DNA from 4 places in the Kitasatospora cineracea genome. Region 2 is predicted to be linked to each of the others. Evidence: riboswitches for the same ligand, from Rfam matches in the RefSeq annotation. Region 2 holds a riboswitch; each other region holds the start of a gene.
The links. Region 2 has a riboswitch for cyclic di-AMP ahead of EDD39_RS12705 (M23 family metallopeptidase). Riboswitches for the same ligand answer to the same signal wherever they lie in the genome.
Positions count from the first base shown of each region.

Region 1: it holds a riboswitch for cyclic di-AMP, as region 2 does, so the genes downstream of both, EDD39_RS04685 (M23 family metallopeptidase) here and EDD39_RS12705 (M23 family metallopeptidase) in region 2, are expected to answer to the same signal.
Region 3: it holds a riboswitch for cyclic di-AMP, as region 2 does, so the genes downstream of both, EDD39_RS24385 (LysM peptidoglycan-binding domain-containing protein) here and EDD39_RS12705 (M23 family metallopeptidase) in region 2, are expected to answer to the same signal.
Region 4: it holds a riboswitch for cyclic di-AMP, as region 2 does, so the genes downstream of both, EDD39_RS17210 (transglycosylase family protein) here and EDD39_RS12705 (M23 family metallopeptidase) in region 2, are expected to answer to the same signal.

Region 1 is NZ_RJVJ01000001.1:1,062,694-1,066,896, reverse strand. It holds gene EDD39_RS04700 (TetR-like C-terminal domain-containing protein) at 1-521, opposite strand, end outside; gene EDD39_RS04695 (alpha/beta fold hydrolase) at 521-1,366, opposite strand; gene EDD39_RS04690 (YiaA/YiaB family inner membrane protein) at 1,502-1,792, opposite strand; cyclic di-AMP (ydaO/yuaA leader) riboswitch at 2,019-2,183, shown strand; gene EDD39_RS04685 (M23 family metallopeptidase) at 2,194-2,976, shown strand; gene EDD39_RS04680 (SDR family oxidoreductase) at 2,986-3,759, opposite strand; gene EDD39_RS04675 (helix-turn-helix domain-containing protein) at 3,933-4,203, shown strand, end outside.
Region 2 is NZ_RJVJ01000001.1:2,771,767-2,775,969, forward strand. It holds gene EDD39_RS12695 (PP2C family protein-serine/threonine phosphatase) at 1-361, shown strand, start outside; gene EDD39_RS12700 (hypothetical protein) at 819-1,013, shown strand; cyclic di-AMP (ydaO/yuaA leader) riboswitch at 1,419-1,538, shown strand; gene EDD39_RS12705 (M23 family metallopeptidase) at 1,544-2,563, shown strand; tRNA gene EDD39_RS12710 (tRNA-Gly) at 2,708-2,781, opposite strand; tRNA gene EDD39_RS12715 (tRNA-Pro) at 2,931-3,004, shown strand; gene tig (trigger factor) at 3,208-4,203, shown strand, end outside.
Region 3 is NZ_RJVJ01000001.1:5,423,793-5,427,995, forward strand. It holds gene EDD39_RS24380 (CapA family protein) at 1-1,030, shown strand, start outside; gene EDD39_RS24385 (LysM peptidoglycan-binding domain-containing protein) at 1,053-2,309, opposite strand; cyclic di-AMP (ydaO/yuaA leader) riboswitch at 2,313-2,480, opposite strand; gene EDD39_RS24390 (MFS transporter) at 2,944-4,203, shown strand, end outside.
Region 4 is NZ_RJVJ01000001.1:3,781,587-3,785,789, reverse strand. It holds gene EDD39_RS17215 (hypothetical protein) at 1-1,735, opposite strand, end outside; cyclic di-AMP (ydaO/yuaA leader) riboswitch at 2,178-2,347, shown strand; gene EDD39_RS17210 (transglycosylase family protein) at 2,332-3,660, shown strand; gene EDD39_RS17205 (hypothetical protein) at 3,770-3,970, shown strand; gene EDD39_RS17200 (AMP-dependent synthetase/ligase) at 4,092-4,203, shown strand, end outside.

The DNA of each region.
Region 1 (4,203 bases), 1.7 Mb from region 2:
CGCTCCAGCGTGACGTCCGTCCCCTCGGCGAGCTGGAACGCCCCCGCCGTGGTCAACGAGGCGTACCCGTGGGCCGCGGCGCGCAGTGTCCGCACCGCGTGCACCGCCTCCGAGCCCTCCAGGTCGTAGCCGCGCAGCACCGCGAACAGCACCCCCACCATCCGCTCGGCGGCCGCGGCCAGCTCCGGGTCCGGGTCCGGCACCTGCGGCAGCGCCGCGTACCGGAGGGGGTGGCTCAGCGCGTACCCGGCGTACGCGGCGAGCAGGGCGCGCACCGCCCCGTCCCGGGAGTGGCCGAGGACGGCGGCGGCCAGGTGGTCGGCCAGCTCCCCGGTGGTGCGGACGGCGACCAGGCGGCGCAGTTCGGGCAGGCCGCCCGCCACGTGCTTGTACAGCGAGGGGGTGGCGACGCCCGCCCTGGCGGCGACCGCGGCCAGGGTGAGCGCCTCGGCGCCGCGCTCGTCGACCAGTTCGAGGGCGTGGTCCACCACGGCGGCGGTGGAGAGTCCGGCGCGGGGCATCAGCGGGCGCTCCCGCCGGTGCCGGCCGGCTCGGCCAGGAAGGGCAGCAGGGCGTCGGCGACGGCCTGCGGGTGACCGGCCATCGGGTAGTGGCCGGCGCCCTCGATCATCACCTTGCGGCCGCGCAGCGCGGCGGCCTGCCGGTCGGCGACCAGCTCCGGCTTCGGGAAGTCCGGGTCCTTGTCGCCCATCAGCACCAGGGCGGGCACGTCGACGGCCGCGCACCAGCCGACCGGCGCCGAGTCGCCCTTCAGGTAGCCGCGCAGCGCCGCCTTGCGGGCGGGCTCGCGGAGCATCGCGGCCAGCCCGGCCCGGTAGTCCTCGAAGTCGGCGGGGCGGCTGGTGGCCGGGTAGTAGAACTTCTGCATCGTGCCCCACAGGCCGGGGAACGCGGTGACCAGCGGGGCGGCCAGGCCGAACAGCGCCTTCTGGAAGCCGTTCAGCGGCAGGTTCTCGATGAACGCGTCGATCAGCACCACGCCGCCGGTGCGCTCGGGGGCGAGCGCGGCGGCCCGGACCACGGTGGCGCCGGTGTAGGAGCTGCCGACCAGGACGGTGCCGCGCAGGTCCAGGTGGGCCAGCAGGGCCGCCAGGTCCTCGGCGATCGCGGCCGGGGTGTGGTCGGTGAAGCCGGTCGAGGACTCGCCCATGCCGCGCAGGTCCATGGTGACCACCCGGTGCCCGGCGGCGCTCAGCAGCGGGGCGAGGTGGCGGTAGACGGCGCGCTTGTCGAGCATGCCGGGCAGCAGGACGACCGGGACGCCGGAGCCGGGGGCGTCGTCGTAGGCGATCCGGCCGCCGGTGACGTCGAGGTACCGGGTGGTGGTGCCGAGGGTGCTGTTCATCGCGGGCCTCCTGGCGGGCGTCCGGCGCTCCGGGCTCTCCAGGCCCGGCTGCTGCCGATAGCCATAAAGCTAAGGCTAATAGCCTTAGCTGTCAACCCCCGGCCCGGCTCCGGTTCCCGCCACCGCCTCCCGCCCTCAGATCCCGTCCACCTTGAACGGGTCGTGCTCGGCGAGCAGCTTCTCCAGCCGGGCCTGGTCGACCCGGCTGGTGATCGCGCCCTCGTCCTGGCGGTCGCGGACCACCTTGGCCAGCGTGAACGCGGAGGTGATCACGTAGAGCAGCCCGACCCCGAGGAAGGCGCGCATCCAGGCGCTGACCGGGAGGTACGCGATCCCGAGGGCGAGCGCGGCGGTGGCGAACCCGAAGGAGGCGACGGCCTGCAGGTAGTAGGCGGAGGTGGTGCGGTGCGGCACGGATGCGGTCATGCGCCCAGGGTCCCGCCGGGGCGGGAGGGGGTCGTGAGTACGGATACTCAACCGCCCCGTCACGGTCCGTCATGTCCGAAACCGGGTACCTTGGCGAACCGTCACAAATCGCCCATAGGGCGTCAGGAAAGTTTCACTGCACCTCGGTGGGCGCTTGGAATCATGGGGTCCATAGGATTAACGTTTGATAACGCAGCGCGGTCGGCAACGCCGTAACCATGCGGCACCGTGCGCCACGCCTAATCCATCCGGACCTGCCCCCCGGGGCCGGTCCAGGAGCCGGGGAACCACGTTCCACCGGGGTGAATCGGAACGGCCCTGGGCCCGACCGTAGGAGACCTTCCACCTCCGAACCCGTCAGCTAACCCGGTCGGCGGCAGGGAAGGAAGGAGCGCGCCCCCGTGGCGTCGACCCACACCGAGAGCACCGGCACCCAGCTCCTCGACCACCCGGTCGGGACCGAGGCCGTCCGGCACCGGCTGCCCCGTCAGACCCGGACCGGCGCGCCCCTGCTGGGCGTCACCGCGATGACCGCCGCCCTCGGCGCCACCGGCCTCGCCGCCGCCCCCGCCCAGGCCGCCGCCACGCCGGCCCCGGCCCCCGTCACCGCCGCCGACGAAGCCTCCGACGGCCTGCTCGCCGCCGACCCCGGCCTCGCCCTGGCCGCCCGCATCCTGCAGCAGGCCGACGGGCAGCGCACCGCCGCCGAGGAGTCGGCCCGGGTCGCCGCCGCGCAGGAGGCCCAGGCCAAGCGCGCCGAGCGGCAGGCCGAGGCCGGGTCCGACCGGTCCGCGCCCGCCCTGCCGGTGGCCGGGTACCAGCTGGCCGCGCCGTTCGCCCAGGCCGGGGAGCACTGGGCCCACCTGCACACCGGCCTGGACTTCGCCGCCCGCACCGGCACCCCCGTCACCGCCGTCACCGGCGGCACCGTCACCTCGGCCGGCTGGTCCGGCGCCTACGGCTACCGGGTCATCCAGACCCTCCCCGACGGCACCGAGCTCTGGTACTGCCACCTCTCCCGGATCGCCACCGCCTCCGGCCCGGTCGCCCCCGGCACCGTCCTCGGCGCGGTCGGCGCCACCGGCAACGTCACCGGCCCGCACCTGCACCTCGAGGTCCGCCCCGGCGGCGCCGCCCCCGTCGACCCGCTGCCCTGGCTCCGGCAGCTCGGCCTCCAGCCGTAGGGCCCGTCCTCAGCTCGCCTGGCCGGTCGGCATGACGGTGACCTGCTGGAGGTTGACGCGCGGCGGCAGGGCGGCCAGGAACCCGACCGTCCTGGCGATGTCGCCGGGAACGAGCCACTCCACCGTCTCCCTGGAACCGGCCAGCCAGTCGAGCGCGCCCCGGTCGGTGACGTGGTCCTGGAGCTCCGTCCCGACGATGCCGGGCTCGATCGTCGAGACCCGGACGTGCTTCGCGCCCAGCTCGGCCCGCAGGTGGCGCGAGAGGTGGGTGACGTAGGCCTTGGTCGCGGAGTAGACGGCGAAGGTCGGGAAGATGTTCTGCGCCGCGATCGACGAGGTGTTGACCAGGTCGGCGACGCCGCGCTCGGCCGCGGCCGCGACCAGCTGCGGGGTGAACGCGCCGATGACGTTCATCAGCCCGGAGACGTTGAGGTCGATCTGCCGCTGCCACTGGTCCACGGCCACCTCCTCGACCGGCGCCGGGAGCATCACCCCGGCGTTGTTGAACAGCAGGTCCGCGCCGCCCAGTTCGGCGGCGACCCGGTCGGCGGCCGCCCGCACCGCGGCCCGGTCGGTGACGTCCGCGGCGATCGCCAGCGCGGTTCCGCCGGCCCGCTCGATCCGGTCGGCCAGCGCGGCCAGCCGCTCGGCGCGGCGGGCCAGCACGACGACCCGGGCACCGAGCCCGGCGAGCTCCTCGGCGGTGGCCTCGCCGATGCCGCTGGAGGCGCCGGTGACCACGGCGGTGCGGCCGGCGAGGGGCAGGGAGGTGAACGTGGACATGGTGGACCTTCCTTGCAGGACACGGGAGTTGCGGCACCGGAGGCTCCGGCCGCTGTTCCAGCACACCAGCCCGGCGGCCCCGCGGACGGCCCCGGGCGGACCCTGCGCCGACTGGTACCGCCAGGGCCACCCACGGCCCGCCGGGGCGCCCCCGCAGCCCGCACACTTGGTCCATGGAACGCAGCAGGGAAATCGCCGACTTCCTCCGCACCCGGCGCGCCGCGATCGCCCCGGGACCGGCCGGGCTGCCCGCGGACGGCCGGGTGCGGCGGGTGCCCGGTCTGCGCCGCGACGAGGTGGCCCGGCTGGCCGGCGTCAGCACCGAGTACTACACGCGCCTCGAACAGGGCCGGGCCGGGCGCCCGTCCACCGAAGTGGTCCAGGCGCTGGCCCGCGCCCTGCGGCTCGACCCCTCGGAGCGCGAGCACCTGGCCGACCTGCTGC
Region 2 (4,203 bases):
CGGCGAGTACGAACTCCTCTCGGCCGGCCACCTGCCCGGCATGCACCGCCTGGCCGGGGCGGGCCACTGGGAGGTCAAGGAGGCCGAGGGCCCGCTGCTCGGCGTCTACGACGGCGCCAAGTTCGAAGGCGTGCGCGGTACTTTGGGACCCGGCGACGTGCTGATGCTGTGCACCGACGGCATGGTGGAGGTCCCCGGCCGGGACCTGGGCGAGGGCATGGACCGGCTGATGGGCGAGGCCGACCGGCTGGTCGCCACCATCCCGGCGGCCGGCCGCCCCGGGGCCGCGGTCCGGCTGATCGACAGCGTGGCCAAACACGTCAACGACGACCGGGCGGTGCTGCTGGTCTGGCGCCGCTGAGCCCCGCCGGGGCCGCGGTCGAGCGGCGTCGGGGCGGTGGCGGTGCGACGGCGGTGCGGTGGCCCGGAAGCGCTGCCGGGTGCGGGGGAGCGGTGTGCACGGAGTGCCCACGGAGTGTCAAACCCGGGCGTTGATCTTCGGCCAATTCCGGTGCCCGGCCCGGCCGGTGGGCCGCCGACCGGCCTGCCTGCCGGTTTGCCGCCCGGGCCGCCGCGGACCGCCTCCCGCCGACGCTCCGTCAGAACCCGTCCGCTATCGTCACGGTCGGCGGAAATCAGTCCCACCACCCGGGTTGGAGCCCCCGGCGACGGGGCAAGTCCTTTACGCAGTCCGCACGAGCGACCACACTGAGTCCGGATGGAGTGGTGGGGACACGGGGGGCAGGGGCCGGTTTCCGCCTGGAGCCGTCGGCGGTTCCGACCTGAATCCCCGCCACGAATCGAGGAAGTGAGTCCCGGTGGCCTTCTCCGTCTCCGCCCTTGTCCTGTTCGGCGTCATCGTCGCCATCTTCATCCGCAACAAGCAGATGAAGGGCGGGCACGCCATCGTCGCCGCGCTGTTCGGCTTCATGCTCAGCCAGTCGACCATGGCCGGTCCGATCCAGCAGTTCCTCAACTCGGTCTCCAAGGCCATCGCCGGCATCGCGGGCTGACACCCCGCCGGCACCGGGGGGAGCGCGTTCCGAGGGGCGGGGGCACCCCCGTTCCGGACCAAAGTCCCGCCCGCGGGTGACCAGGGTCACCCGCTCCGTCACGCCAGGTCAGCGCCCGGGCGCATACGGTGGCCGAAGTCGCCCACCGTATGTGGTTCGTGGGCGCATCGTCATGATCCCGTACGCGCACCGCAGCCCGCCGTCGGCGGAGCGTGACCTGGCGGACCGTCAGCCCCCTCCCGAGCCCGGGACCGGGGCCTACCGGCGCTTGCCAGCTCCGCGAACCGTGGGTTTTGCTTCCTCCGCAGCCCGGACATCGGCCGGGCTGGCCGCCGAGCGGAACGCCTAGTCCTGCCGCCGCCCGGTGCCGACCAGAGACCACGCCACGGCAGGAGCGGGGGAACCACAGGTAGTACGCCGGACCCGGAACGCACGGGGACGGCTCGGGGTGAAGCCGCGGAGACCGCGGCCGGGCAACTCTCGCCCGAACCCGACAGCTCACCTCGCAGGCGTCGGAGAGGAACAGCTTCATGTCCGCTCAGGGCAAGCACCGCAAGCCGCGCCTGGCCACCGTCGTCCGCATCGCCATCGCCGCCGGCGTCGCCGGCGCCGCGGTCGGCCTCCCGGTCACCGCCGCCTCCGCGCACACCGCCGACCAGCACGACGGCGGCCGCCAGTGGGCCAACGTCTCGGTCGACGCCACCCCCGTCGCCGACACCACCGGCTCCGCCGCCCAGCAGGCCGCGGCCGAGACCTACAAGGTCGCCTCCGGCGACACCCTCTCCAAGATCGCCGCCGCGAAGAACGTGGACGGCGGCTGGGAGAAGCTCTACCAGGACAACCGCTCGGTCATCGGCGGCAACCCGAACCTGATCTACCCGGGCCAGCAGCTGACCGTCAACGGCCAGGCCGCCGCGGCGACTTCGTCCGCCCCGGCCGCCTCCTCGGACGCCGCGGCCCCCGCCGCCGCCCCGAAGACCTCGACCAAGTCGAGCAGCACCGGCACCGCGAAGGCCAAGGCGCAGACCCAGACCCAGACCCAGGCCCCGGCTCCGACCCAGAAGTCGACGTCCTCGTCCTCCTCCTCGTCCGCCGCGAAGTCGTCGACCGCCACCACCTCCGGCAGCTCCGCCGCGAGCTCCTCCTCCGGCTACGTCGCCCCCGCACCGGGCAGCGTCACCACCGGTTACAAGGTGGCGGGCTCCAGCTGGTCCAGCGGCTACCACACCGGCATCGACTTCCCGGTCTCCACCGGCACCAGCCTCAAGGCCGTCGCCAACGGCACCGTGGTCTCGGCCGGCAACGGCGGCGCCTACGGCAACCAGGTCGTCATCAAGCTCGCCGACGGCAAGTACGCCCAGTACGCGCACCTCTCCTCGATCTCCGTCTCGGCCGGCCAGTCCGTGACGGCGGGGCAGCAGATCGGCCTGTCCGGCGCCACCGGCAACGTCACCGGCCCGCACCTGCACTTCGAGATCCGCACCACCCCGGACTACGGCTCCGACATCGACCCGGTCGCCTACCTGGCCGCCCACGGCGTCAACGTCTGACCCCCGGCACCACACCCCCGAAGGCCCCGCGCTCCGCTGCGCGGGGCCTTCGGGCTGTTCCCGGGTCCGGGACGGAGGGGAGAGGCCGCCCGCGGGGCGGGGAACGGCGAGGGCCCCGACCGCGTCGCGGTCGGGGCCCTGTCGTGGAGCGGGTGACGAGAATCGAACTCGCGTGACCAGTTTGGAAGACTGGGGCTCTACCATTGAGCTACACCCGCAGGAAAGCGCCCCGCCACCGCAGCGGTGGTGAGGACGGCCCCAGCGTACCTGGTCGGGTCGGTGGATTGCACACTCCTTCCCCGTTGTCGGCTCGCCGATATCGCCCCGGTCGGGGGCGGGTCGACGTGTACTCTTCTGCTCGGCACCACGGGGTGTGGCGCAGTTTGGTAGCGCGTCCGCTTTGGGAGCGGAAGGCCGTCGGTTCGAATCCGGTCACCCCGACCGTGTGCGGCAGGGTCTCGTCGGTGGCGGGGCCCTGTTGTCGTTGCGGCCCGGCGCCGCCGTCCCCGCTCCCGTCCGCACCCAGGTGCCGGGCACAGTCGCTTTCGTGGTACCGGTAGGATGGACCGCTGGCGGTAGTACGGACAGCATTGCAGCCCCAACCGCCTATCGCCCTGACCGCAAGCCCCCTAGGAGACCCAACCGTGAAGAGCGCCGTCGAGACTCTGAACCCGACCCGGGTTCGACTCACCGTCGAGGTGCCCTTCGAGGAGCTCAAGCCCAGCCTCGACGCGGCGTACAAGAAGATCAACCAGCAGGTCACCGTTCCGGGCTTCCGCAAGGGCAAGATCCCGAACAAGGTGATCGACCAGCGCTTCGGTCGTGGCGCGGTGCTGGAGGAGGCCGTCAACGACGCGCTTCCGCGCTTCTACACGCAGGCCGTCGACGAGGGCCAGATCGACGTGCTGGGCCAGCCCGACATCACCGACATCGAGGGTGTCGAGAACCTGGCCGACGGCGGGGACCTCAAGTTCACCGCCGAGGTCGACGTGCGCCCCGAGGTCACCCTCCCCGAGTTCGCCGAGATCGCGGTCGTGGTCGACCCGGTCGTGGTCGGCGACGAGGACGTCGAGAAGTCCCTCGAGCAGCTGCGCGAGCGCTTCGCCTCCGTCAAGGACGTCGAGCGCGCCGCGGGCGAGAACGACATCGTGGTGATCGACCTGGAGGCCAAGGTCGACGGCGAGGTGCCGGAGGACGGCACCGCCACCGGCGTGAGCTACGAGATCGGCTCCGGCCGCCTGCTGGACGGCATCGACGAGGCCGTGGTCGGCCTGTCCGCCGGCGAGTCCAAGACCTTCACCACCACCCTCAAGGGCGGCACCCAGGTCGGCAAGGACTCCGAGGTCACCGTCACCGTGACCACCGTCCAGGAGAAGGAACTCCCCGAGCTGGACGACGAGTTCGCGCAGCTGGCGAGCGAGTTCGACACCCTCGAGGAGCTCCGCGCCGACTCCGTCAAGCGCCTCGAGCGCATGAAGGAGTTCGACCAGGCCACCCAGGCCCAGGAGAAGGTCCTCGACGAGCTGCTCGCGCGGGTCGAGATGGACTACCCGGAGAAGCTGCTCGCGGACGAGATCGGCACCCGCAAGCACAACCTGGAGCACCACCAGCTGGAGCCGATGGGCCTGACCCTCGACACC
Region 3 (4,203 bases), 2.7 Mb from region 2:
GACGGCAGGGCAGCCGACGGCGGGACAGCCGACGGCGGGGCCGTCCGCCGGAACGGGGAGCGAGGCGCCGGAGAACGCCGGCGCGGGCGGCAGCATCACGGTGGCGTTCGCCGGGGACGTCCACTTCGAGGGCCGGACCGCCGCCCGGCTCGGCGCGACCAAGGCCGACACCGCGCTCGGCCCGATCTCCGCGACGCTCTCCGCGGCCGACCTGGCGGTGCTCAACCTGGAGACCGCGATCACCTCCCGCGGCAGGGCCGAGCCCAAGACCTACACCTTCCGCACCACGCCCAAGGCGCTCGACGCGCTCAAGGGCGCCGGCGTCGACGTGGTCTCCCAGGCCAACAACCACGCCGTCGACTTCGGCCCCGACGGACTCGCCGACACCCTCGCCGCCAAGGCCGCCTCCCCGGTACCCGTGATCGGCATCGGCAAGGACGCCGAGGAGGCGTACGCCCCCCACGTCAGCACGGTGCGCGGTGTGAAGGTCGCCGTGCTGGCGGCCAGCCAGGTCAACGAGATCACCAACCAGAAGTGGCGGGCCGGCGCGCACAAGCCGGGCATCGCGTCCGCCCTCGACGAGGCCGCGCTGCTGCGCGCCGTCACCGGGGCGAAGGCGCAGGCGCCGGTGGTCCTGGTCTACCTGCACTGGGGCGACGAAGGCGTGGCCTGCCCGACCCGCGCGCAGACCTCACTCGCCAAGAAGCTCGCCGACGCCGGGGCGACCGCCGTGGTCGGCACCCACGCCCACACCATGCTCGGCGCGGGCATGCTCGGGAAGACCTACGTGTCGTACGGCTTCGGCAACTTCCTCTGGTACGGCACCTCGAACTACACCGCCTCCGACGAGACCGGCGTCACCACGATCACCGTCACCGCCGACGGCCGCGTCACCGGCGAGACCTTCACCCCCGCGCACATCGACGGCCGCGGCGTGCCCGTCCCGCAGGGCGGCAGCGCGGCGAAGGCCGCCCAGCAGCGCCGCGACGGCCTGCGCGGCTGCACCGGCCTGGCCGCCGTCCCGAAGTGACGGCGGCCGGGCCGGGCGCCGGTCAGCCCAGGTTCAGCACCTGGCCGGGACGGATCAGGTCCGGATTCTCCCCGACCGTCTGCTGGTTCGACTCGTAGAGCTCGGACCAGCCGCCGCCCAGGTCGTGGTTGCGGGCGATCGAGGCCAGCGTGTCGCCGGGGCCCACGGTGTACGGCTGCGCGGACGGCGCCTGGGCCTGGGCCGGGGGCGTCGACTCGGCCGGGGCGGCCGGCGTGGCGGACGCGTCCGCGGCGGCGGTGGCGCCGCTGCCCGTGCCCGGAGCGGTCGGGCTGCCGGTGGTGGGCGTCGCGGTGGGGGTGGTGGCGCTGTCGGTGCTGCCGGCACCGGTGCCGGTGGACGGGCTGGGCGAGGCGGTGCCCGTTCCCGTTCCCGTGCCCGGGAGGGTGGGCAGCACGGTCCCGTTGCCGCCGTCGGCGGGCGTGCCCGGGCTGGGGGTGGTGGGCGTGCCCGGGCTGGGCGTGGCGGTCGGGTCGGTCGGGTCGGTCGGCAGCAGCGGGAGGCCGGGGGAGACCGGCGGGACGGTCGGGGTGGCCGAGGCGTCCGGGGCAGGGGTGGTCGGGGCCGGCGTGACCGGGGTGGCCGGGGTCTCCGTGGCGGGCGCGCTGGGCTGCGGCTGGGGGTGCGCCAGCTGCATGTAGCGCTCGTACAGGCTCTGGTGGCTGGTCCAGAACCAGGCGCCGTTCTTCTCGTACCAGTACACGTGCGAGACCGGGTCGTAGCCGGGGAGGCCGGAGAACACCGGCGCGCTCTTCCCGTCCGGGACGGTGCTGCCGTCCGCGGCGGCGTTGACCGCCGCGACGCCGCGGGCGCCGCGCAGCGAACCCGTCTCGTCCGCCGAGTCGTTGTCGTCGACGACGCCCGGCGCGCTGGCGGTGTTCAGGCCCGCGTCGTCCGCGCACGCCGACCAGGGGGACGGGCCCTCGGTGGCCAGGATGCGTTCGGCGACGGCGATCTGCTGGCTGCGGGTGGCGCCGTTCGGCAGCGCCGAGTACTGGGTGCCGCCGTAGTCGGTCCAGCGCTGGGCGTTGATCCCCAGGCCGCCGTAGCCGCCGTTGCCCTGGTCGGAGTTCCAGTTCCCGCCGCTTTCGCAGTCGGCGACCCGGTCCCAGACCGCGCTGGGGGCGGCGTGCGCGCCGGTCACGGCGAGCAGCGGCAGGGCGATGCCGACACCGGCCACACCGGCTGCGGCGATCGCCCGCTCGGCGGCCTTCTCCGTCGGGCCCTGCCGGCGGTGACGTCCCGAACCCGTGAAGAGCATGCGAGATCCTCTCCGCACGCCTACGGGGTGAGCTGTCGGGTTCGGGCCGGGAGGGAGGCCCGGCCGTCGCGCCCCGGTCATCCGGCGCGGACGGCTTCACCCCTAGCCGTGGGGGATGGCAACTAACGTGGTTCCCCCGTCCCTGCCCAAGGGTTGTGGTGGTCGACCCGCAACGCGGTGGACAGGGCTCGGCGTTGTCGCGCGCGGGGGCCCGGCGGTGCGGGCCGGGACGAGCCTATTCACTCGAACGTGGCAATCACAAGCGCGTCGCGCCCGGATCACGCCTCCGTCACGCCGGGCCCTGCGTGGTGTGTGAACGACCTGTTGACGGTGGCTCGGGCGGGGGAGCGGTCGGCGGATCGGCTGGAGAAGTCTGGCCGATCGGTGGGATTGGGGCGGAGGGGAGTGGGGTAGGCAGGGGCCCCGATCCGTCGGCGGCGATGGTCGTGGACCGCCAACTTGCCTGCTGAGACGGCGAATTGGAGAGAATCGGGGCATTCGCGGCGTTGCGGATAAATGATGCGACAGGGGGTCGGCGGGCTTCCTACGATCGCCGTGCTCGCTGTTCCGGTGGGTGCGTGGTCGGATCCGTCGAATTTGTTGGGGAGGTTCTGTGGGTGCCTTGATTCCTGAAGTGCTCCGCACCGAACGCCGGTTCGCCAGGCTGTTCGTCGGCCAGTCGCTGTCGGTCCTGGGAGACCGGGTGTCGTTTGTCGCGCTGCCCTTCGCCGTGCTGTCGATCGGCGGCTCGGCCGCCGACGTCGGGTTGGTCACGGCCGCCGGACTGCTCCCGCTGCTGGTGTTCACGCTCGCCGGAGGCGTCTGGGCGGACCGGATGCCGAGACAGTGGATCATGCTGGCCTCCGATCTGCTGCGGTGCGCCGTCCAGACCGCCGCCGCGGTGCTGCTGCTCACCGGCACCGCCCGGGTCGGGCTGCTGGCGCTGCTGATGGCGGTGTTCGGTGTCGCGGACGCCTTCTTCCTCCCCGCCTCCACCGGGCTGCTGCCCCTGCTCGTCCCCGCCGACCGCCTCCGCGAGGCGAACGCGCTGCGCGGCTTCGTGCAGTCGACGGGGCTGGTGGTCGGGCCCGCACTGGCCGGTCTGCTGATCGCGGCGGTCGGGCCCGGCGGCGCGCTGGCGGTGGACGCCGCGAGTTTCGCGGTCAGCGCCGCCGTGCTGGCCAGGTTGGGCACGGTGGACGGTACGGCCACCACGGGCGGCGCGGGCGGCGTCGACGGCGGGGCGGAGCGGGCCGAGCGGCTCGGCTTCCTGGCCGAACTCCGGGTCGGCTGGCAGCAGGTGCGCAGCCGGACGTGGGTGTGGTCGGGGATGCTGGCCATCGCGGTCTACCACGTGGTGGTGCTGCCCTCGGTGTTCGTGCTCGGCCCGGTGCTGGCGGAGCACGAGTGGGGCGGTGCCGGTGCGTGGACGGTGGTGGTCATCGCGTTCGGCCTCGGCTCGATCGTGGGGGACGTGTGCTCCTACCGCCTGAAACCGGCCCGTCCGATGGCCGTCGCGGCCGTGGCGATGGCGGTCGCCTCCTGCCAGGCCGCGATCATCGGGTCCGGCGCGCCGGTCTGGGTGATCGCCGCACTGGAGGCGGTCACGGGTGTGGGCGTGTCCCTGTGCTTCGTGCTCTGGGAGACCTCGCTCCAGGTGCACATACCGGAGCGGGTGCTCTCCCGGGTCAGCTCCTACGACCACCTGATCTCCGTCGCCCTGATGCCGCTCGGGCTGGTGCTGGCCGGCCCGCTCTCGGACAGCCTCGGCGTGCGCCCCACGCTGTTCGGGATGACCGTCCTCGCGGTTCCGGCCGCACTCACCCTCCTCGCGCTGCCCGCCGTCCGCCACCTGCCGGCGAGCCTGCCGTCCGAGTCCGAGTCCGAGTCCGAG
Region 4 (4,203 bases), 1.0 Mb from region 2:
CGGCGTCGATCAGCAGCCCGTCGAAGACGGTGCCCTTGTCGCGGCCGAGCGCGTGCACGGCGATGCCGCCGGCGGCGTTCCCGTACAGCACCGAGGCGGTGTAGTCGAAGTCGTTCAGGTAGGCGCCGTGCTCGATGCCCCAGCCGCCGTTGTGGTACGCCGCGTACTGGGTGACGGTGTGGTGGTGCTCGGCGTTGAGCCAGACGAAGATGCCGTTCTGCAGGTTGTTGTGCGCCAGGCAGCGTTCGAAGGTCCAGACGCCCTCGCTGGTCTCCGGCCACTCGTAGCCGGACGCGCCGGTGGCGCCCTGCACGCCGACGGCCACGCAGTCCCGGGCCGAGGAGCCCGTCCCGGCGCCGAGGCTGAAGCCGGTGAGCCGGTAGGCGCGCGGGTTGGGCTCGAAGACGGTGCGGGAGGCGACGCAGCCGTCGTAGGCGATGTCGTCGGAGGGGCCCTGCGGGGTGCGGGTGTCGATCGGGCCGTCCCACCAGTACGCGTCCTCCCAGGTGTCGTGGGAGATGCAGCCGCGGAAGGTGATGCCGTGGCTGGCGTGCGGCACGAAGGCGTGGCTGCCGGTGTCGCGAACCACGACGCCCTCGACCACGGTGCCGCGCGAGGTGTCCAGCAGCATGTGGAAGTGCAGCCCGTACCGGCCGAGCACGGGTTCGGTGACGGGCTTGCCGTCCCAGCTGTCCTTGCCGGCGGCGCGCGGGCCGAGCCAGCGCAGGGCGGCGTGCCGGACGTCGGGCGGGCGGCTGGAGGTGAGGTGGACGTGTGCCCGGCCCTGCTCGGTGCCCTCGATCCGGACGTTGCGGCTGAGGTTGAGCACCTCGGCGCCGAAGGTCGCGCCGCCGCCGGTCGCCACCCGCGGGTGGGCGTGCCGCAGCGGGCCGGTCAGGGTGACGGTGGCGCCGTCGACCCGGGCGACCGTCACCAGGTCGTAGGCGGTGGAGAAGTCCGCGGTGTCGGGCGGCGCGGTCGGGGTGACGGCCAGTTCGTCGCCGGGCTGCCAGCCGTCGGGGGCGGCGGCCAGCTTCAGCGCGGTGTCGCCGGGCTCCAGGTCGGCTGCGGCCCGGACCCAGGCGGTGCGGGGCGCGCCGTCCAGTCGCAGGTAGCCCTGGCCGGTGACCCACAGGCCGGTGTCGCTGTCGACGACGGTCATCCCGCCGCCCGCGAACCGGTGTTCGTCGACCTGCGGGAAGCGCAGGGTGTGGGTGTGCGCGGCGTCGGGGGCCAGGGCCAGGACGCCGCGCACCTCGACGTTGCCCGCGCTGGCCAGGGTCAGCGTCCGGTCGGCGGCGAACACCAGCGAGCCGCCGGGCTCCACCAGCAGCGAGCCGACCTCGGCGTCGGCGTCCAGCACCACCCGGTCGGTGATCCGCACCGCGCTGCCGGGGCCCGGCGGTTTTCCGCCCCAGCCCTTGGCGTCGGACCACTTGCGGCCGCCGGCGTCCAGCACCGGGGGCCGGGTGGAGGGCTGCGGGCTGCCGGCGGCGGGTGGCGGGGCGCCGGTGCCGTGCGGGTGGCCGGCCGGGGTGGCGGTGCCGGTCTGCGCGGCGGCGGCGCCCGCCGGTTCGTCGGCCCCGGCCAGCGACTGCCGCAGGACCACTCCCCCGCCGAGCGCCGCCGCCGTCCCGGCCGCCAGCCAGGTCAGCATCCGGCGCCGCCCGACCGGCGGGCGCCGGTGCCGTGCCGGCGGCGGTTGCCGTTCCTCGTCCTGCCCGTGTTCCACCATGGCCGCCCTTCCAGGTTCCGCCGCCCTGAGCCGTCGGGGGCAGCATAGGCAGCGCGGGCGCCGGAAAGCGGCGGATTCGCTTTCGCTTCAGCATTCTGACGTACCGTCAGGAGGCACGGCGGGGTGCTTCGAGGCAGGGACAGAACGCCCATAAAGCGACAAATGACCCGCACACCGGGTGGACAAACGTGAATAATCCCGCATAGCTCAGCATAGGGCAGCAAAACGGGCACAAGATCACCTATCGCCTGACGTCCCGCCAGAATTCGCCGCCGCTCGCGGAGTTCGCCGAATATCCCTTGATCACCCATTCCGGCCGCTGTGATGCCGGTCACGGGCATTTGCGGATTCTCCTTAATTCCGCTTAATCTCCTGCCCACGTTCGTGGACACACGGACCCAGTTCGCCCGGAACGCCGAGTCCTGCCGCCGGGCGGGTCGGCTCATGCACAACGCACCACGGCAGGGGCGGGGGAACCAGGTAAGTCGCCCCGGGCGGTCGAAGGACCGCACGGGGCTAGGGGTGAAGCCGGGCGCACCACGCGGTGCGCGCGGCCGGGCAACTCCAGCCCGAATCCGACAGCTCACCTCGCAGGCGTGGGAGAGGAACGCTTCTTCATGCTGCCCATCAGCTCCAAGCGCGCCCGCCGCCTGATCGCCACCACCGGTGTCGTCGGCATCGGGCTGTCGATCCCCTGCCTGACCGGTGGCGTCGCCTCCGCGGCGACCGTCTCCACCTGGGACAAGGTCGCGCAGTGCGAGTCCAGCGGCAACTGGGCGATCAACACCGGCAACGGCTTCTACGGCGGTCTGCAGTTCACCGCCTCCACCTGGGCCGAGTTCGGCGGCACCGCGTACGCCTCGCGCGCCGACCTCGCCACCAAGGACCAGCAGATCTCGGTCGCCGAGAAGGTCCTGGCCTCGCAGGGCCCCGGCGCCTGGCCGGTGTGCTCGATCCAGGCCGGCCTGACCAAGGGCGGCGCCGCCCCCCAGGTCGACACCTCCGGCTCCGCCTCGTCCGCCACCGCCGCGCCGTCGCAGTCGCAGACCCAGGCGCCCGCCCAGTCGCAGTCGCAGTCCGGCAGCAAGGGCAAGTCCCAGAACGGCTGGTCGCAGAACGGCTGGTCGCAGGGCAAGTCGCAGTCCCAGCCGCAGGCCGAGCAGAGCGCCCCGGCCGCCACCGCCGACCAGTCGGCCGGCACCTACACCGTCGCGGCGGGCGACTGGCTGTCCACCATCGCGCAGAGCCAGCACGTGGACGGCGGCTGGCAGAAGCTGTACGACCTCAACCGCTCGGTGCTCACCGAGGGCCCGGACATGATCTACCCGGGTCAGCAGCTCTCGCTCGGCGGCGCCGCCACCGCGCAGCAGCAGTCCGCGCCGGCCGCCACCACCTCCTCCACCGGCACCCACCAGGGCTCGTCCTGGAAGGGCAACCGTTCCTCCGCCGCCAAGTCGTCGAGCACCCCGGCCAAGTCGTCCACCGCGACCACCGCCACCGCCTCGACCACGGCCGCCGCCACCGCCACCACGACGGCCGCCGAGGCGACCGCCACCAAGGCGACCGGCTCCAAGGCCGCGGCGATCGACTTCGCGCTGTCCAAGCTCGGCCAGGCGTACGTCTACGGCGGCACCGGCAACGGCGGCTGGGACTGCTCCGGCCTGACCCAGGCGGCGTTCCGACAGGCCGGCATCAGCCTGCCGCGCGTCGCCGCCGACCAGGCCGACTACTCGACCCGCGTCTCGCTGGACAGCCTGCAGCCGGGCGACCTGCTGTTCTGGTCCAGCAACGGCTCCAACTCGGGCGTCTACCACGTCGCCCTGTACGTCGGTGACGGCAAGTACGTCGAGGCCGCGAACCCGCGTTCCGGCGTCCGCACCGAGACCATCGCCAACTGGGCCCCCGACTTCGCGGGCCGCGTCTGATCACGGGCACGACCGCCGCTGCCCCCGGGGACCTGGTCGGCCCCGGGGGCAGCGGCCTATCCTCGGCCGGACGGGGCTCGACGAGACTCGACGACCGGGGAGCGGCACCATGGCGAAAGTGACGATCACGCTGGACGCGGACCTGGCCCTGGAGGTGATGATGCGCGTCGGCGCCACCAGCCCCCAGGACGCGGTGGAACTGGTCGTCCGCGACTACCTCTCCACCGACCGCCGCACCATCGCCCGCGCCGGCGGCACCCGTGACGGCGAGCGCTTCCTCCCCAAGCCCCCGCCCGTCGAAGAGGGCTGACGCCCCGCCGGGCCCGAAACCTCCACAACCTCCGCAACTGTCAAGTAACTTACTGTCTAGTAAGTTCACCGGCCAGTACCTAACCTGGGCGAACCCCCACCCCACCCAAGGGAGTTCGCTCATGGCACACCCCCTCGCCCGGGCCGCCCGCGCCACCCGCCCGCCCGTCGAGGTGCTGCGCACCGGTGGGCGGGTCGTCGAGGCCCGGTCCGCGTACCTGGTGCCGCCGCCCG